Regions from separate parts of the Streptomyces sp. NPDC018610 genome, predicted to be linked through region 1. Evidence: riboswitches for the same ligand, from Rfam matches in the RefSeq annotation. Region 1 holds a riboswitch; the other holds the start of a gene.
What was found. A riboswitch is a leader RNA that binds a small molecule or an ion and turns the genes downstream of it on or off. The one in region 1 is predicted to bind glycine.
Positions count from the first base shown of each region.

Region 2: linked by a shared signal. The riboswitch ahead of gcvT (glycine cleavage system aminomethyltransferase GcvT) and the one ahead of gcvP (aminomethyl-transferring glycine dehydrogenase) in region 1 are both predicted to bind glycine.

Region 1 is NZ_JBISAL010000005.1:481,948-489,217, forward strand. It holds gene gcvP (aminomethyl-transferring glycine dehydrogenase) at 1-2,632, opposite strand, end outside; glycine riboswitch at 2,810-2,904, opposite strand; gene ACH5A8_RS16370 (PRC-barrel domain-containing protein) at 3,018-3,395, shown strand; gene ACH5A8_RS16375 (DNA polymerase IV) at 3,565-5,001, opposite strand; gene ACH5A8_RS16380 (MerR family transcriptional regulator) at 5,179-5,862, opposite strand; gene ACH5A8_RS16385 (bifunctional nuclease family protein) at 6,059-6,532, opposite strand; gene ACH5A8_RS16390 (MerR family transcriptional regulator) at 6,671-7,270, opposite strand, start outside.
Region 2 is NZ_JBISAL010000012.1:33,802-41,071, forward strand. It holds gene ACH5A8_RS28330 (GH25 family lysozyme) at 1-91, opposite strand, end outside; gene ACH5A8_RS28335 (L-serine ammonia-lyase) at 282-1,649, opposite strand; gene glyA (serine hydroxymethyltransferase) at 1,785-3,047, opposite strand; gene gcvH (glycine cleavage system protein GcvH) at 3,066-3,443, opposite strand; gene gcvT (glycine cleavage system aminomethyltransferase GcvT) at 3,553-4,680, opposite strand; glycine riboswitch at 4,876-4,976, opposite strand; gene ACH5A8_RS28355 (AAA family ATPase) at 5,144-5,845, shown strand; gene ACH5A8_RS28360 (enhanced serine sensitivity protein SseB) at 5,887-6,690, shown strand; gene ACH5A8_RS28365 (enhanced serine sensitivity protein SseB C-terminal domain-containing protein) at 6,903-7,270, shown strand, end outside.

The DNA.
Region 1 (7,270 bases):
CGATCATCGTGTCGCAGAAGCGGTCCAGCTCGGCGAGGTTCTCGGACTCGGTCGGCTCGATCATCAGCGTGCCGGCCACCGGGAAGGACATCGTCGGCGCGTGGAAGCCGTAGTCGATCAGCCGCTTGGCCACGTCGTCCACGCTCACGCCGGTCTCCTTGGTCAGCGGGCGCAGGTCGATGATGCACTCGTGCGCGACCAGGCCGGCGGGGCCGGTGTAGAGCACCGGGAAGTGCGGCTCCAGGCGCTTGGCGATGTAGTTGGCGCTCAGCACGGCCACCTGCGTGGCGCGCTTGAGGCCCTCGCCGCCCATCAGCCGGACGTAGGCCCAGGAGATCGGCAGGATGCCGGCCGAGCCCCAGGGCGCCGCCGAGATCGGTCCGACGCCGGTCTCCGGTCCGGCCTCCGGCTGCAGCGGGTGGTTGGGCAGGTACGGCGCCAGGTGCGACCGCACGGCGACCGGGCCGACGCCGGGGCCGCCGCCGCCGTGCGGGATGCAGAACGTCTTGTGCAGGTTCAGGTGGGAGACGTCGCCGCCGAAGTGACCCGGCTTGGCGAGGCCGACCAGGGCGTTGAGGTTGGCGCCGTCGACGTACACCTGGCCGCCCGCGTCGTGGACCTGGGCGCAGATGTCGGCGACGTGCTCCTCGAACACACCGTGCGTGGACGGGTAGGTGATCATCAGCACGGCGAGCTGGTCGCGGTGCTGCTCGATCTTGGCCCGCAGGTCCTCGACGTCGATCTCGCCGTCCTCGGCGGTCTTGACGACGACGACCTTCATGCCGGCCATCACGGCGCTGGCGGCGTTGGTGCCGTGCGCGGAGGACGGGATGAGGCAGACGGTGCGCTGCTCGTCGCCGTTGGCGCGGTGGTAGCCGCGCACGGCGAGGAGGCCGGCCAGCTCGCCCTGGGAGCCGGCGTTGGGCTGGAGGGAGACCTTGTCGTAGCCGGTGACCTCAGCGAGACGGTCCTCCAGCTCGTGGATGAGCTGGAGGTAGCCCTGGGCCTGCTCGGCGGGCGCGAAGGGGTGCAGCTGCCCGAACTCCGGCCAGGTGACCGGCTCCATCTCCGTGGTCGCGTTGAGCTTCATGGTGCAGGAGCCCAGCGGGATCATGCCGCGGTCGAGCGCGTAGTCGCGGTCGGCGAGCCGGCGCAGATAGCGCAGCATCGCGGTCTCGGAGCGGTGCTCGTGGAAGACGGGGTGGGTGAGGTAGGCGTCGGTGCGCAGCAGGCCCTCGGGCAGCGCCTGACCGGCGGCGGCGTCCAGGGCGTCGATGTCGCCGGCCACGCCGAAGGCGGACCAGACGCTGCGCAGGTGGGCGCGGGTGGTGGTCTCGTCGCAGGCGACGGAGACGTGGTCGGCGTCGACCAGGCGCAGGTTGACACCGGCCTCGCGGGCGGCGGCGACGACCTCGGCGGCCCGGCCCTCGGCCCTGACGGTCAGCGTGTCGAAGTACGCGCCGTGGACGACCTCGACGCCGCCCGCCCTCAGTCCTTCGGCCAGGACAGCGGCGTAGCGGTGGGTGCGCTCGGCGATGCCCTTCAGCCCGTCCGGGCCGTGGTGGACGGCGTACATGCCGGCCATGACGGCGAGCAGCACCTGCGCGGTGCAGATGTTGCTGGTGGCCTTCTCGCGGCGGATGTGCTGCTCGCGGGTCTGCAGCGCGAGGCGGTAGGCCTTGTTGCCGTCGGCGTCGACGGAGACGCCCACCAGGCGGCCGGGCAGGCTGCGGGCGAACTTCTCGTGCACCGCCATGTAGCCGGCGTGCGGTCCGCCGAAGCCCATCGGCACGCCGAAGCGCTGGGTGGTGCCGACGGCGATGTCCGCGCCCAGCTCGCCGGGCGACTTCAGCAGGGTGAGGGCGAGCAGGTCGGCGGCGACGGTGACCAGGGCGCCCAGCTCGTGCGCCTGGTCGATGACCGGCTTGATGTCGCGTACGGCGCCGGAGGCGCCCGGGTACTGCAGGAGCACGCCGTTGATGTCGCGCTCGGCGATCTCGGCGGGGATGCCCTCGCTCAGGTCGGCGACGACGACCTCGACGCCGGTCGGCTCGGCGCGGGTCTCGATGACGGCGACGGTCTGCGGCAGCGCGTCCGCGTCGATCAGGAACAGGCCCTTCTTGTTCCTGCCCATGCGGCGGGACAGGGCCATCGCCTCGGCGGCGGCGGTGCCCTCGTCGAGCAGGGAGGCGCCGGAGGTGGGCAGCCCGGTCAGGTCGGCGACCACGGTCTGGAAGTTCAGCAGCGCCTCGAGCCGGCCCTGCGAGATCTCGGGCTGGTAGGGCGTGTACGCCGTGTACCAGGCCGGGTTCTCCATGACGTTGCGCAGGATGACGGGCGGGGTGAACGTCCCGTAGTAGCCGAGCCCGATCATGGAGCCGAGGACCTGGTTGCGGTCGGCGAGCGAGCGCAGCTCGGCCAGCACCTCGGCCTCGGTGCGGGCGCCCGGCAGGTCGAGTGCGTCGGCGTTCTTGATCACATCGGGTACCGCGGCGGCGGTCAGCTCGTCGAGCGAGCCGTAGCCGACCTGCGCGAGCATCTTGGCCCGGGCCTCGTGGTCGGGGCCGATGTGACGCTGCTCGAAGGGGATGCCCTGTTCGAGCTCGGAGAGCGGGATGCGCTGGGCGGTCATTGCGGAGGCCTCCTGGTCTGACGCGACCTTCGAGGGACACCACGGCACGGGTGCCCCGACGGCCTCCCCCTCTGTCATCTCAACCTGAGAGCTTCACCGGGGCCGCCCGAGGGCACCCGGCTTTCACCGTCGGTGAGAGCGGAAGCCGTCGACACCCGCTCTGCTTTCCAGAGTGACCTCGTCCGTGCGGTACGTGGGCCTGAGAGATTCCGGGGAGGATTTGCTCCTTCGGCGCCTCCGACGATGCCGGAGGACTCTCCCGCACGGGGTCAGCAGCCGCTGTCAGCCTACCAGCGGGGCGGGCGCACAGGCCTTCGAGTGGCCGCCGCGACGATTGTGCTCTTTCGTAGTGCTTACGGATGAGTTGCGACCATGTGGAGGGACCGTGCAGACCGAGATCGATCCGCGCAACCTGATCGGCCGCAAGGCGTTCGACCGCAACGGCGACAAGATCGGCACGGTGGACGAGGTGTACCTCGACGACGCCACGGGCGTGCCGGAGTGGGCCGCCATACGCACCGGTCTGTTCTCCCGGGACGCCTTCGTGCCCCTGGAGCCCAGCGACCTGGTCGACGGTGCGCTGCGCGTCCCCTTCGACCGGGCGCTGATCAAGGACGCCCCCGATTTCGGCGTCGGCCGTCATCTCTCCCCCGAACAGGAACTGCAGCTCTACCACCACTACGGTCTCGACGTGGCCCCCGCTCCCGTGCTTCCCGACCATGACTTCGGCAGACTCGCGGGCTCGGGCACCGAGGAGGCCTGACACCGTCCCCGCACCAGGCAGTACCGGCCAGGCCGCGCCGGGCACCCCGCCGACTCACCCTCCGCCCAGCCCTCCGCAGCCCGCGCCCGTCCCGCCCCCGCCCGGCCGCCGCCCCGGCGCCACCGACTCACCCACCACTGCCGGGGCGAGGGGCCCGGGCGGCCCGCACTCACCGAACCGACGAGGAGGAGGTGCTTCGAGGAGGTTCCCGAGGTTCCCGTGACGGCACCGGCTCCACGTCCCGGGCCGCACGGGGCTCCGCCGGGGCCCCGTCGGGTCTTCGCACCAGCGGCAGCGGATCCGCCGGCCGCAGGTCCGGGTCGTCGACACGGAACGTCCGCACCCGGCCCGGCTCCGAGACCGGCGTCTCGAAGCGCACGGTGACCCGGCCCAGTCCGCTGCCCTGCACCCATCCGTGCCCGTACTCGGCGTGCCGCACGTCGTGGCCCGAGGGCCAGTGCCGCTCGGCCGGCGCCGGCTGCTCCTCGGCCGCCTCGTCCGCCGGTTCCTCGACGGGGCTCTCCTCCCGCGCGCCCGCCGCCTGCGCGAACAGGTCCTCCTGGGTGTAGTCGGCGAGTCCGGTCACCCCCACGCCGAGCAGCCGCACCCCGCCCGTGGTGTCCACGGCCTCCAGCAGCCGGGCCGCCGCCTCCCGCACCACCGCCGGGTCGTCGGTGGGACCGCGCAGCGTCTCGGAGCGGGTCAGCGTCGAGAAGTCGTACCGCCGTACCTTCAGCACGATGGTCCGCCCCGACAGCCCGGATCCTCTCAGCCGCCGCACGCACCGGTCGGCGAGCCGCCCCACCTCCAGGCCCACCCGCAGCCGGTCGTGGATGTCCACGTCGTAGGTGTCCTCCACCGACACCGACTTGGCCTCGCGCTCGGCGACGACCGGACGCTCGTCGTGCGCGAGCGCCATGGCGTGCAGCGCGTGCCCGTGCGCCTTGCCCAGCAGCCGGACGAGCTCGTCCTCGCCCGCCTCGGCCAGTTCGCCGACGGTGTGGATCCCGGCCCGCCGCAGGTGGTCACCGGTCGCCGGGCCCACACCCGGCAGTATCCGCACCGGCATGGGTGCGAGCAGGGCGCGCTCGGTGCCGGGCGCTATGAGGACCAGTCCGTCGGGCTTGGCCTGCTCGGAGGCGATCTTCGCGAGCATCTTGGACGCGGCGAGCCCGACGGATCCCGTCAGCCCGGTGACGGCCAGGATGTCGGCGCGCAGCCGCTCCCCCACCAGCCGGGCCGAGTCCGCGTCCCGGGCCGCGCCCCCGGCCTCCAGGTCCACGAACGCCTCGTCCAGGCTGAGCGGCTCCACCAGGGGCGACAGGGACCGCAGCAGCCCCATCACCTGTTCGCTGATGGACCGGTAGAAGGCGAACCGCGGCACCAGGTACGCGGCGTTCGGCGCCAGCCGCCGCGCCTGCGCCATGGGCATCGCCGAGTGGACGCCGAAGACCCGTGCCTCGTACGACGCGGTGGCGACCACCCCGCGCGGTCCCAGGCCACCCACGACGACGGCCTTCCCGCGCAGGCTCGGCTTGGACGCCTGCTCCGCCGAGGCGAAGAAGGCGTCCATGTCGAGATGGAGGATCGTGGGCGCGGTTCTCACATCTCCGATGCTGCACCACACCACTGACAATGCCCCACGGGGAGGCCCCGGCACCGGTGTCGGACACCCCTCACGACACAGACGGCGCCGACGCCAAGACGGCACGCGGACCGGATCCCGGAGCCGCCCGCGCCCGCCGGCCCGGCCGGTCACCCGGGCGGACCGCCGGTCGCGGGCTCAGACCGCCCGGTTGCGCCGCCGCGCGAGCTCGTCGGCCGGATTGTGGCCGATCAGGGTCTCGCCGGTGTCGACACGCTCGCCGTGCAGCTGGGACAGGGCGCTCTCCACGTCACGCCACACCACGCCCACGGCGATGCCGAAGATGCCCTGGCCGCCCTGCAGCAGGGCGTGCACCTCGTCGGGCGAGGTGCACTCGTAGACCGTGGCGCCGTCGCTCATCAGCGTCATGCGCTCCAGGTCGCGAAAACCGCGCTCCCGCAGGTGCTGCACCGCGGTACGGATGTTCTGCAGCGAGACGCCGGTGTCCAGGAACCGTTTGACGATCTTCAGGACCACGACGTCACGGAAGCTGTACAGCCGCTGCGTGCCGGAACCGTGCGCGGGCCGCACGCTGGGCTCGACCAGACCGGTGCGCGCCCAGTAGTCCAGTTGCCGATAGGTGATGCCGGCGGCTGCGCAGGCCGTCGGACCGCGGTAGCCGATCTCCTCGGACACCATGGACGCCGCCCCTTTGCTGCTGGGCACGGCCGTCGGCCACTGCGGGGCGTGGTCGGCCGTGCCGGCGTGGTGGGGGTATCCGCTGTTGGAGCGGAGCCGAGAGCCTGGGGAAGGGTACGGACCGCCTCCGCCGACACCGTGCCCGGGGGCGTCCCCAGCCGTACCGTCGCCGCTGCTTCTCACGCCGACCTCCGTCCTTGACCTGCCTCCTCGACGGTAGGCAGTCACCAGGGGTGCGTCAACGATCGCCACACTCGGCACGCCGAGTGATAATCACCCTAAGAGTGGTTTCCCGTGCCCCACCGCGGGGAAAGGCTAGCCGAATGCCCTCGCGGGAAGCTCAGGGCGCCCTCGTCGGCCGACGGCGTGTGCCGGCGTGTCACTGGCTGCTGCTGCCGAAGTCCTCCGGCGAGATCTGGTCGAGGAACTCGCGGAACTTCTCCACCTCGTCCTCCTGCTCGTCCGGGATCGCGATGCCCGCGTCGTCCAGCACCGTGTCGCTGCCGTAGATCGGCGTGCCGGTGCGCAGCGCCAGCGCTATGGCGTCGGACGGACGGGCGCTCACCTCGACCCCGCTCGCGAAGACCAGCTCCGCGTAGAAGACCCCCTCACGCAGGTCCGTGATGCGTACTTCGGTGAGCTCCTGGCCGACGGCCTCCAGCACGTCCTTGAACAGGTCGTGGGTCAGCGGTCGTGCGGGAGCCATGCCCTGCTGGGCGAAGGCGATCGCCGTCGCCTCCCCCGGTCCGATCCAGATGGGGAGGTAACGGTCGCCTCCCACTTCGCGCAGGAGCACGATCGGCTGGTTGGAGGGCATCTCGACCCGGACACCTACGACATCGAGCTCGTTCACACAGCAACCCTAGGCCGTGCCCGGGACGTTTGGGTAGTCGGGCCGGGATCGGGCGGCGAAACAGCGGGCCGATCCGGCCGCACGGGGTGACGATCCGGCCTCAGACGATGATGTTCGGGCCTTCGCGCCGCCGCCCGGTCAGGGCAGCCGCACGCCGAGCGCGGTCTGCACCAGCGCCGCGTGCAGCTTCACCGTGAGGGCCGCCAGCTCCTTCGTGCGGGCCTCCGCGTGCGCCCTGGTCTGCGGGTTGCGGTGGCGTTTGAGCGGGGCCACCACCTGGTCGACGAGCCCGGCCTCCCGGTCGGCCGCCGCCTTCATCACCCGCAGGTGCCGGGGCCCGATGCCGAACCGGCCGAGCGCGCGGACGAGGGAGGCCACGGTCACCGCCTCGGCGTCGTAGGCGCCGTCCTCCAGCGGAGTGAGCAGCCCGTACGACTCCCACTCCGTGAGCTCCGCGTCGTCGATCTCCGCCGCGGCGAGCAGCTCGGCCCGCCCGATACGGGCCGCCGAGGGCGCCTCGACGGCGGCCGGCCCGCTCTCGCCGTCACGCTGACGGCCGAGCACCGGCAGCTGGACGGCCTCACCGCGCTCCAGCGCGTCCAGGTACTCGCGGATGACCTTCAGCGGCAGGTAGTGGTCCCGCTGCATCCTCAGCACCCTCGCCAGGCGCTCCACATCGTCCGCGCTGAACTTCCGGTATCCCGAGGGGGTGCGCCGCGGCTCCACGAGCCCCTCCGA
Region 2 (7,270 bases), on a different contig from region 1:
GGCCCTCCGTCGCCTTGATGAAGACGAAGGAGAGGCCGTTCGTGCCGTAGGTGGCGGACTGGTACGCGCTCACGTCGATGCCGTGCAGCATGCAAACTCCCTGAAGTGCCGTGGGGGGGGAGGAGTCGTCCCTTGATTCCTGCCCCACCCCGGTACGGACGATCCCTTCAGGGCGTTCGAACATCCGCTCAGTCCGGCCGCGGCACAGGAGCGCGCCGCCCGGCCCGCCGGGCGGCCACCGGGCCGCCGTCGGCCCGGCGTTCAGCGGCGCGAGCGGCGCCTCAGCACTCGATGATGTTGACCGCCAGCCCGCCCCGGGCCGTCTCCTTGTACTTCACCGACATGTCCGCGCCGGTGTCCTTCATCGTCTTGATGACCTTGTCGAGGGAGACCTTGTGGGAGCCGTCGCCGCGCAGCGCCATGCGGGCGGCGGTGACGGCCTTGACCGCGGCCATGCCGTTGCGCTCGATGCACGGGATCTGGACGAGACCGCCCACCGGGTCGCAGGTGAGGCCGAGGTTGTGCTCCATGCCGATCTCGGCGGCGTTCTCCACCTGCTCGGGCGTGCCGCCCATCACCTCGGCCAGCGCGCCCGCCGCCATCGAGCAGGCCGAGCCGACCTCGCCCTGGCAGCCGACCTCGGCGCCGGAGATGGAGGCGTTCTCCTTGAAGAGCATGCCGATCGCGCCGGCCGCGAGCAGGAAGCGGACCACGCCGTCCTCGTCCGCGCCGGGGATGAAGTCGATGTAGTAGTGCAGGACGGCGGGGATGATGCCGGCCGCGCCGTTGGTGGGGGCGGTGACCACCCGGCCGCCGGCCGCGTTCTCCTCGTTCACCGCCATCGCGTAGAGGGTGATCCACTCCATCGAGCGGGCCGCGGCGTCGCCCTCGGCGCGCAGCTGGCGCGCGGTCATCGCGGCCCGGCGGCGCACCTTGAGGCCGCCCGGCAGGATGCCCTCGCGGCTCATGCCGCGCCCCACGCACGCCCGCATCACCCGCCAGATCTCCAGCAGGCCGGTGCGGATCTCCTCCTCGGTGCGCCAGGCCCGCTCGTTCTCCAGCATCAGCGAGGAGATCGACAGGCCGGTCTCCTTGGTCAGGCGCAGCAGCTCGTCACCGGTGCGGAAGGGGTACTTCAGGACCGTGTCGTCGAGCTTGATGCGGTCGGCGCCAACGGCGTCCTCGTCCACGACGAAGCCGCCGCCCACCGAGTAGTACGTCTTGGTCAGCAGCTCGGCGCCCGAGGCGTCGTACGCCCACAGGGTCATGCCGTTGGCGTGGTAGGGGAGCGCCTTGCGGCGGTGCAGGACCATGTCGTCGTCGAAGGAGAAGGCGATCTCGTGCTCGCCGAGGACGTTCAGCCGGCCCTCGGCCTTGATCCTCTCCACGCGCGCGTCGGCCGTCTCCACGTCCACCGTGCGCGGCGAGTCGCCCTCCAGGCCGAGCAGCACCGCCTTCGGGGTGCCGTGGCCGTGGCCGGTCGCGCCGAGGGAGCCGTACAGCTCCGCGCGCAGCGAGGCGGTCGCCTCCAGCAGGCCCTCGCCGCGCAGTCGGCGGGCGAACATACGGGCCGCGCGCATCGGGCCGACCGTGTGGGAGCTGGACGGGCCGATGCCGATCGAGAACAGGTCGAAGACCGAGATGGCCACGGGGGACTCCTCAATACGGGGTGATGCCGGGATGCCGGGGTGGTGGCGGGGCGGCGCACCGCGCACGGCCGGGGTTCTCGGCCGTGCGCGGTGTCTGTGCGCGGATCTTCTACTGGGGTGTGACCCGGGGGCTTCCTACTGGGTCAGGCCCGGGTACAGCGGGTGCTTGTCGGCCAGGGCCGTCACCCGGGTCCGCAGCGCCTCGGCGTCGTAGGACGGCTTCAGCGCCTCGGCGATCACGTCCGCGACCTCGGCGAAGTCCTCGGCGGTGAAGCCGCGGGTGGCCAGGGCCGGGGTGCCGATCCGCAGACCGGAGGTCACCATCGGCGGCCGCGGGTCGTTCGGGACCGCGTTGCGGTTGACGGTGATCCCGACCTCGTGGAGGCGGTCCTCGGCCTGCCGGCCGTCCAGCTCCGAGTTCCGCAGGTCCACCAGGACGAGGTGCACGTCCGTGCCGCCGGTCAGCACGTCCACGCCGGCCGCCCGGGCGTCGTCCCGCACCAGGCGCTCGGCCAGGATGCGGGCGCCCTCCAGGGTACGCCGCTGGCGCTCCTGGAAGTCGTCCGAGGCGGCGACCTTGAAGGCCACCGCCTTGGCGGCGATCACGTGCTCCAGCGGGCCACCCTGCTGACCGGGGAAGACCGCGGAGTTGATCTTCTTGGCGAGTTCGGCCGTGGACAGGATCACACCGCCGCGCGGGCCGCCCAGCGTCTTGTGCGTGGTGGTGGTGACCACGTGGGCGTGCGGCACCGGGTTGGGGTGCAGGCCCGCCGCGACCAGCCCGGCGAAGTGGGCCATGTCGACCATCAGGTACGCGCCGACCTCGTCCGCGATCCGGCGGAACTCGGCGAAGTCCAGCTGCCGGGGGTAGGCCGACCAGCCGGCCACGATCAGCTTCGGCTTCGACTCCTTGGCCAGCTTCTCCACCTCGGCCATGTCGACCAGGCCGTCCTCGCCCACGTGATAGGCGACGACGTCGTAGAGCTTGCCGGAGAAGTTGATCTTCATGCCGTGGGTCAGGTGCCCGCCGTGCGCGAGGTTCAGGCCCATGATCGTGTCACCGGGCTTGAGCAGCGCGAACATCGCGGCGGCGTTCGCCTGCGCGCCGGAGTGCGGCTGCACGTTGGCGTGCTCGGCGCCGAACAGCTCCTTGACCCGGTCGATCGCGATCTGCTCGACCACGTCGACGTGCTCGCAGCCGCCGTAGTAGCGGCGGCCCGGGTAGCCCTCGGCGTACTTGTTGGTGAGGACCGAGCCCTGCGCCTCCATGACCGCGACCGGAGCGAAGTTCTCCGAGGCGATCATCTCCAGCGTGGACTGCTGGCGGCGCAGCTCGTCGTCGACCGCGGCGGCCACGTCCGGGTCGAGCTCGTGCAGAGGTGTGTTGAGAACAGTCATCGGCTCGCGTTCCGTTCCTCAGCCGGCGTTCTGGGCGGAGTACTCGTCGGCGCTCATCAGGCCGTCCGGCTCCCCGTCGAGGCGGACCTTGAACAGCCAGCCGCCCTCGAAGGGCGCGGAGTTCACCAGCGACGGGTCGTCCACCACGTCCTGGTTGATCTCCGTGACCTCACCGTTGACCGGGGAGTACAGGTCGGACACCGACTTGGTCGACTCCAGCTCACCGCAGGTCTCGCCCGCGGCCACCGTGGAACCGACCTCCGGGAGCTGGGCGAAGACGACGTCGCCGAGCGCGTTGGCCGCGAACTCGGTGATGCCGACCGTCGCGACGCCGTCCTCGGCGGGCGACAGCCACTCGTGTTCCTTGCTGTAGCGCAGCTGCTGGGGGTTGCTCATGGCCTGAATTCTCCTGTACGCGGGAGGGTGCTGGTGAATGGGGGACTGCGGAAGGCATGCGTGAACAGGGGCGATGTGCCCCACATCACCGCGGTCGGTTACGACGGTGTCACTTCTGCCGCTTGTAGAAGGGCAGTGCCACGACCTCGTACGGCTCGTGGCTGCCCCGGATGTCCACGCCGACACCCTCGGCGCCGGGGGCGGCGTGCGCGGCGTCGACGTACGCCATGGCGATCGGCTTGCCCAGGGTGGGGGAGGGGGCGCCGGAGGTGACCTCGCCGATCACCGTGCCGCCGGCCACCACCGGGTAACCCGCGCGCGGGACGCGGCGGCCCTCGGCGACGAGACCGACCAGGACCCGCGGCGGGTTCTGCGCCGCGCGCTCGGCGGCCCGCTCCAGGGCCTCGCGGCCGACGAAGTCGCCCTCCTTGTCGAACTTGACCACCCGGCCGAGCCCCGCGTCGAACGGGGTCAGCGACGTCGTCAGCTCGTGCCCGTACAGCGGCATGCCCGCCTCCAGGCGCAGCGTGTCGCGGCAGGACAGCCCGCACGGGATCAGCCCGGCCTCCGCGCCGGCGTCGGTCAGCGCCTGCCACAGCTTCTCGGCGTCGGCCGGGGCGACGAACAGCTCGAAGCCGTCCTCGCCGGTGTAACCGGTGCGCGCGATCAGCGCGGAGACGCCGGCCACCGTGCCGGGCAGGCCCGCGTAGTACTTCAGGCCGGCCAGGTCGGCGTCGGTGAGGGACTGGAGGATCGCCGGGGAGGCGGGGCCCTGCACGGCGATGAGGGCGTACGCGTCGCGGTCGTCGCGGACCTCGGCGTCGAAGCCGGCCGCACGCTCGGTCAGCGCGTCCAGCACCACCTGGGCGTTGGAGGCGTTGGCGACGACCATGTACTCCGTCTCGGCCAGGCGGTAGACGATCAGGTCGTCCAGGATGCCGCCGTCCTCGCGGCAGATCATCGTGTAGCGGGCGCGGCCCACGCCGACGGAGGCGATGTCGCCGACCAGGGCGAAGTTCAGCAGCGCGGCGGCCTGGGGACCGATGACCGCGATCTCGCCCATGTGGGAGAGGTCGAACAGCCCGGCCCGGGTGCGCACGGCCAGGTGCTCGTCGCGCTCGGAGCCGTAGCGCAGCGGCATGTCCCAGCCGGCGAAGTCGGTCATCGTCGCCCCGAGCGAGCGGTGCAGCGCGTCGAGCGCGGTGTGGCGCGGCGGATGGGAGGCGGAACTGCTCATCGGTCGTTCTCCAAGGCGATGGGGACCCCCACGCGCGAACGGAGCCGGGCGTCGGGGAGGGCGAGGACGGAACTCGTGTCCTCCCCATCTGTCATCGGAACCTGAGAGGTTCGCCATGACCGGCGTCGCACGGACGGGTCACGGCTTGCACCTTGGGTGGGGCCGCTGCGGCAGCGGCCCGCTTTTCAGATGTGCCTCGCCCGCGCGGTAACGGGGCCTGAGAGATTCAAGGGAGGGACTTGCTCCTTCGGCGCCCCGGGCAGACGTGCTGCCGGGAACTCTCCCGCGCGGATTCAAACGGCCGGTATGCAGTTGGCGCGCCCATCATTGCACGGCCCGCCGCCTCCTGGGAGAGCCGCATCTGTAACCGGCCTGTGGCAGAACGCGAACGGAAACACCGGGCGCCGCGCATTACGTTCTCTTTGCACAGGGTAGGTGAACCGCCACCGCCCAGGGGAGGACGATGACGGTGAACAGGACCGTGCGGCCCGTGCCGGCGTACGCGACGACCCACGCCCCCGCGCTGCCCGCCCAGCGGGCGGCCCGGGCCGGCGCGCACGACGGGCCGGGCGCCGCCCCCGTCGTCCGTGACCTGCGCGAGCGGGCCGGTCGCGGCCCGCGGACGCTGCTCTTCGGCCCGCGCGACCTGGTCGTGGTCACCGGCCTGCCCGGCAGCGGCAAGTCCACCCTGATGGAGCGCGCGGCGCACGGCGCCCGGATCGACTCCCAGGACGTCCGCGACCGCTTCGCCGCCCGGCTGCCGCGCCGCCTCCCCTACGCCCTGTACCGCCCCCTGGTCCGCCTCGCCCACTACGCCGCCCTGCGCCGCGCCCTGCGCTCGGGCGAGCCCGTCGTCGTGCACGACTGCGGCACGCAGACCTGGGTCCGCTCCTGGCTGGCCCGCGCCGCCCGCCGCCGCGGCGGCGCCCTGCACCTGATCCTGCTCGACGTCACCCCCGCCGCCGCCCTCCAGGGCCAGCGCCGGCGGGGCCGGGGCGTCTCCCGCTACGCCTTCGCACGCCACCGCCGCTCGGCCGCCCGCCTGCTGCGCGCCGTGGAGGGCGGCGAGCTGCCCCGCGGCTGCGGCTCGGCGGTCCTGCTGGACCGCGCGGCGGCCGGCGGGCTGCGCCGGATCGCCTTCGGCGGCGCGGGCGGCACCCGCTAGCCTTTCGGTCACAGCAGTGGTTCCCAGCAGGCGGTAGGCAGATGGACTTCCCGGCGGACTTCTCCGCGGACTTTCCGGGGGACTTCCCCGCACAGGCACACCCCCAGCCGCACGGCGGCTGGCCCGGCAACGAGCTGGAGGAAGTGCTCTCCTCCTCCGTCGGCGTCCCCACGGCCGGCGGCCGGATCGTCGAGGTGCTGGCCCGCAGCTTCCTGTGGGTGCCGCTGCCCAGCGGCGGCGGCCCGCACAGCGGCCCCCTCGACCTGCCCGCCCTGGAGATCGAGGGTCAGGCCTACGTCCCCGTCTTCAGCTCGGAGGAACAGCTGCGCCGGGTCGCCGGCTCCCACATGGCGTACACCATCGCGCCCGCCGTCGAGTTCGCGCGCGGACTGCCCCCGCAGATCGGCATCGCGCTCAACCCGGACGGCGTCGTCGGCATCCCGCTGCCCCCGCAGGCCGTGGCCGAACTGTGCCGGGCGGGACGCACCGAGCTGGACGGACCGGCGAGCGGTGGCCGGGTCCGCCTCTTCGAGCCCGACTGGCAGGACGACCCGGTGGACTTCCTCGCCGCCGCCTCGGCCGAGTTCGCCGAGGCCGGCGTCGTCCTCAGCGCCCGCCGCTGCCTCGCCGCCGTCGAGACGGCCGACCCCGTCATGTTCGTGGGCGTCGAACTCTCCCAGTGGGAGGGCGACCTGCGCGCCCGCCCGCTGGACGCCCTGGGCCGCGCCCTGGCCAAGGCCCCGGTCAAGTGGCCGGTGAACCTGGTCCTCATGGACGTGGCGAACGACCCGGTCATCGACTGGCTGAAGAACAACGTCCGCCCCTTCTACCAGTACGGCCACTGAGGGGCGCCCCACGCGGGCTGGGGTGACGCACGGACGCGGCTTCGCCGCGGGGCGCGAGGGGCCGGGCGAGCCCCGCGCCCGTGAAACCGCGACGGCGACCGAGCCGGCAGGCGGCCTTAAGCTAGACGCACAGCTCGGTGAGGAGTCACACGAAGGGGCGGTAAAAGGTGAGCGCCAGCGCGAGCGGCACCGCGGCCGGGCACGTGGAGCAGATGCTGCGCCAGGTGACCCCCGGCCGCTACGACGCCTACGAGGCATTGCTCCGCGCGCTCGCGGCCCCCTCCACCGGCCAGATCTGGATGCTGCTGTGGCACGGCCAGGCCGGCGCCCCGGACGCCCAGTACGGCCACATGGAGGTCGACGGCCACGGTTACGCGCCCTGCGTCACCTCCGCCCAGGAACTGTCGGCCAGCGGCTGGATGCGGTCCTACGAGGTGGTGGACGGCCTCGACGTCGCCCGCACCCTCTACCCCGACCGCTACGGCCTCTGGCTGAACCCGCACGCGCCGGGCGGTGGCGTCGGCGTCCCCTGGCTGGACCTGCGCCGTATCGCGGCCGGACTGGACCGCCAGCCCGCCGG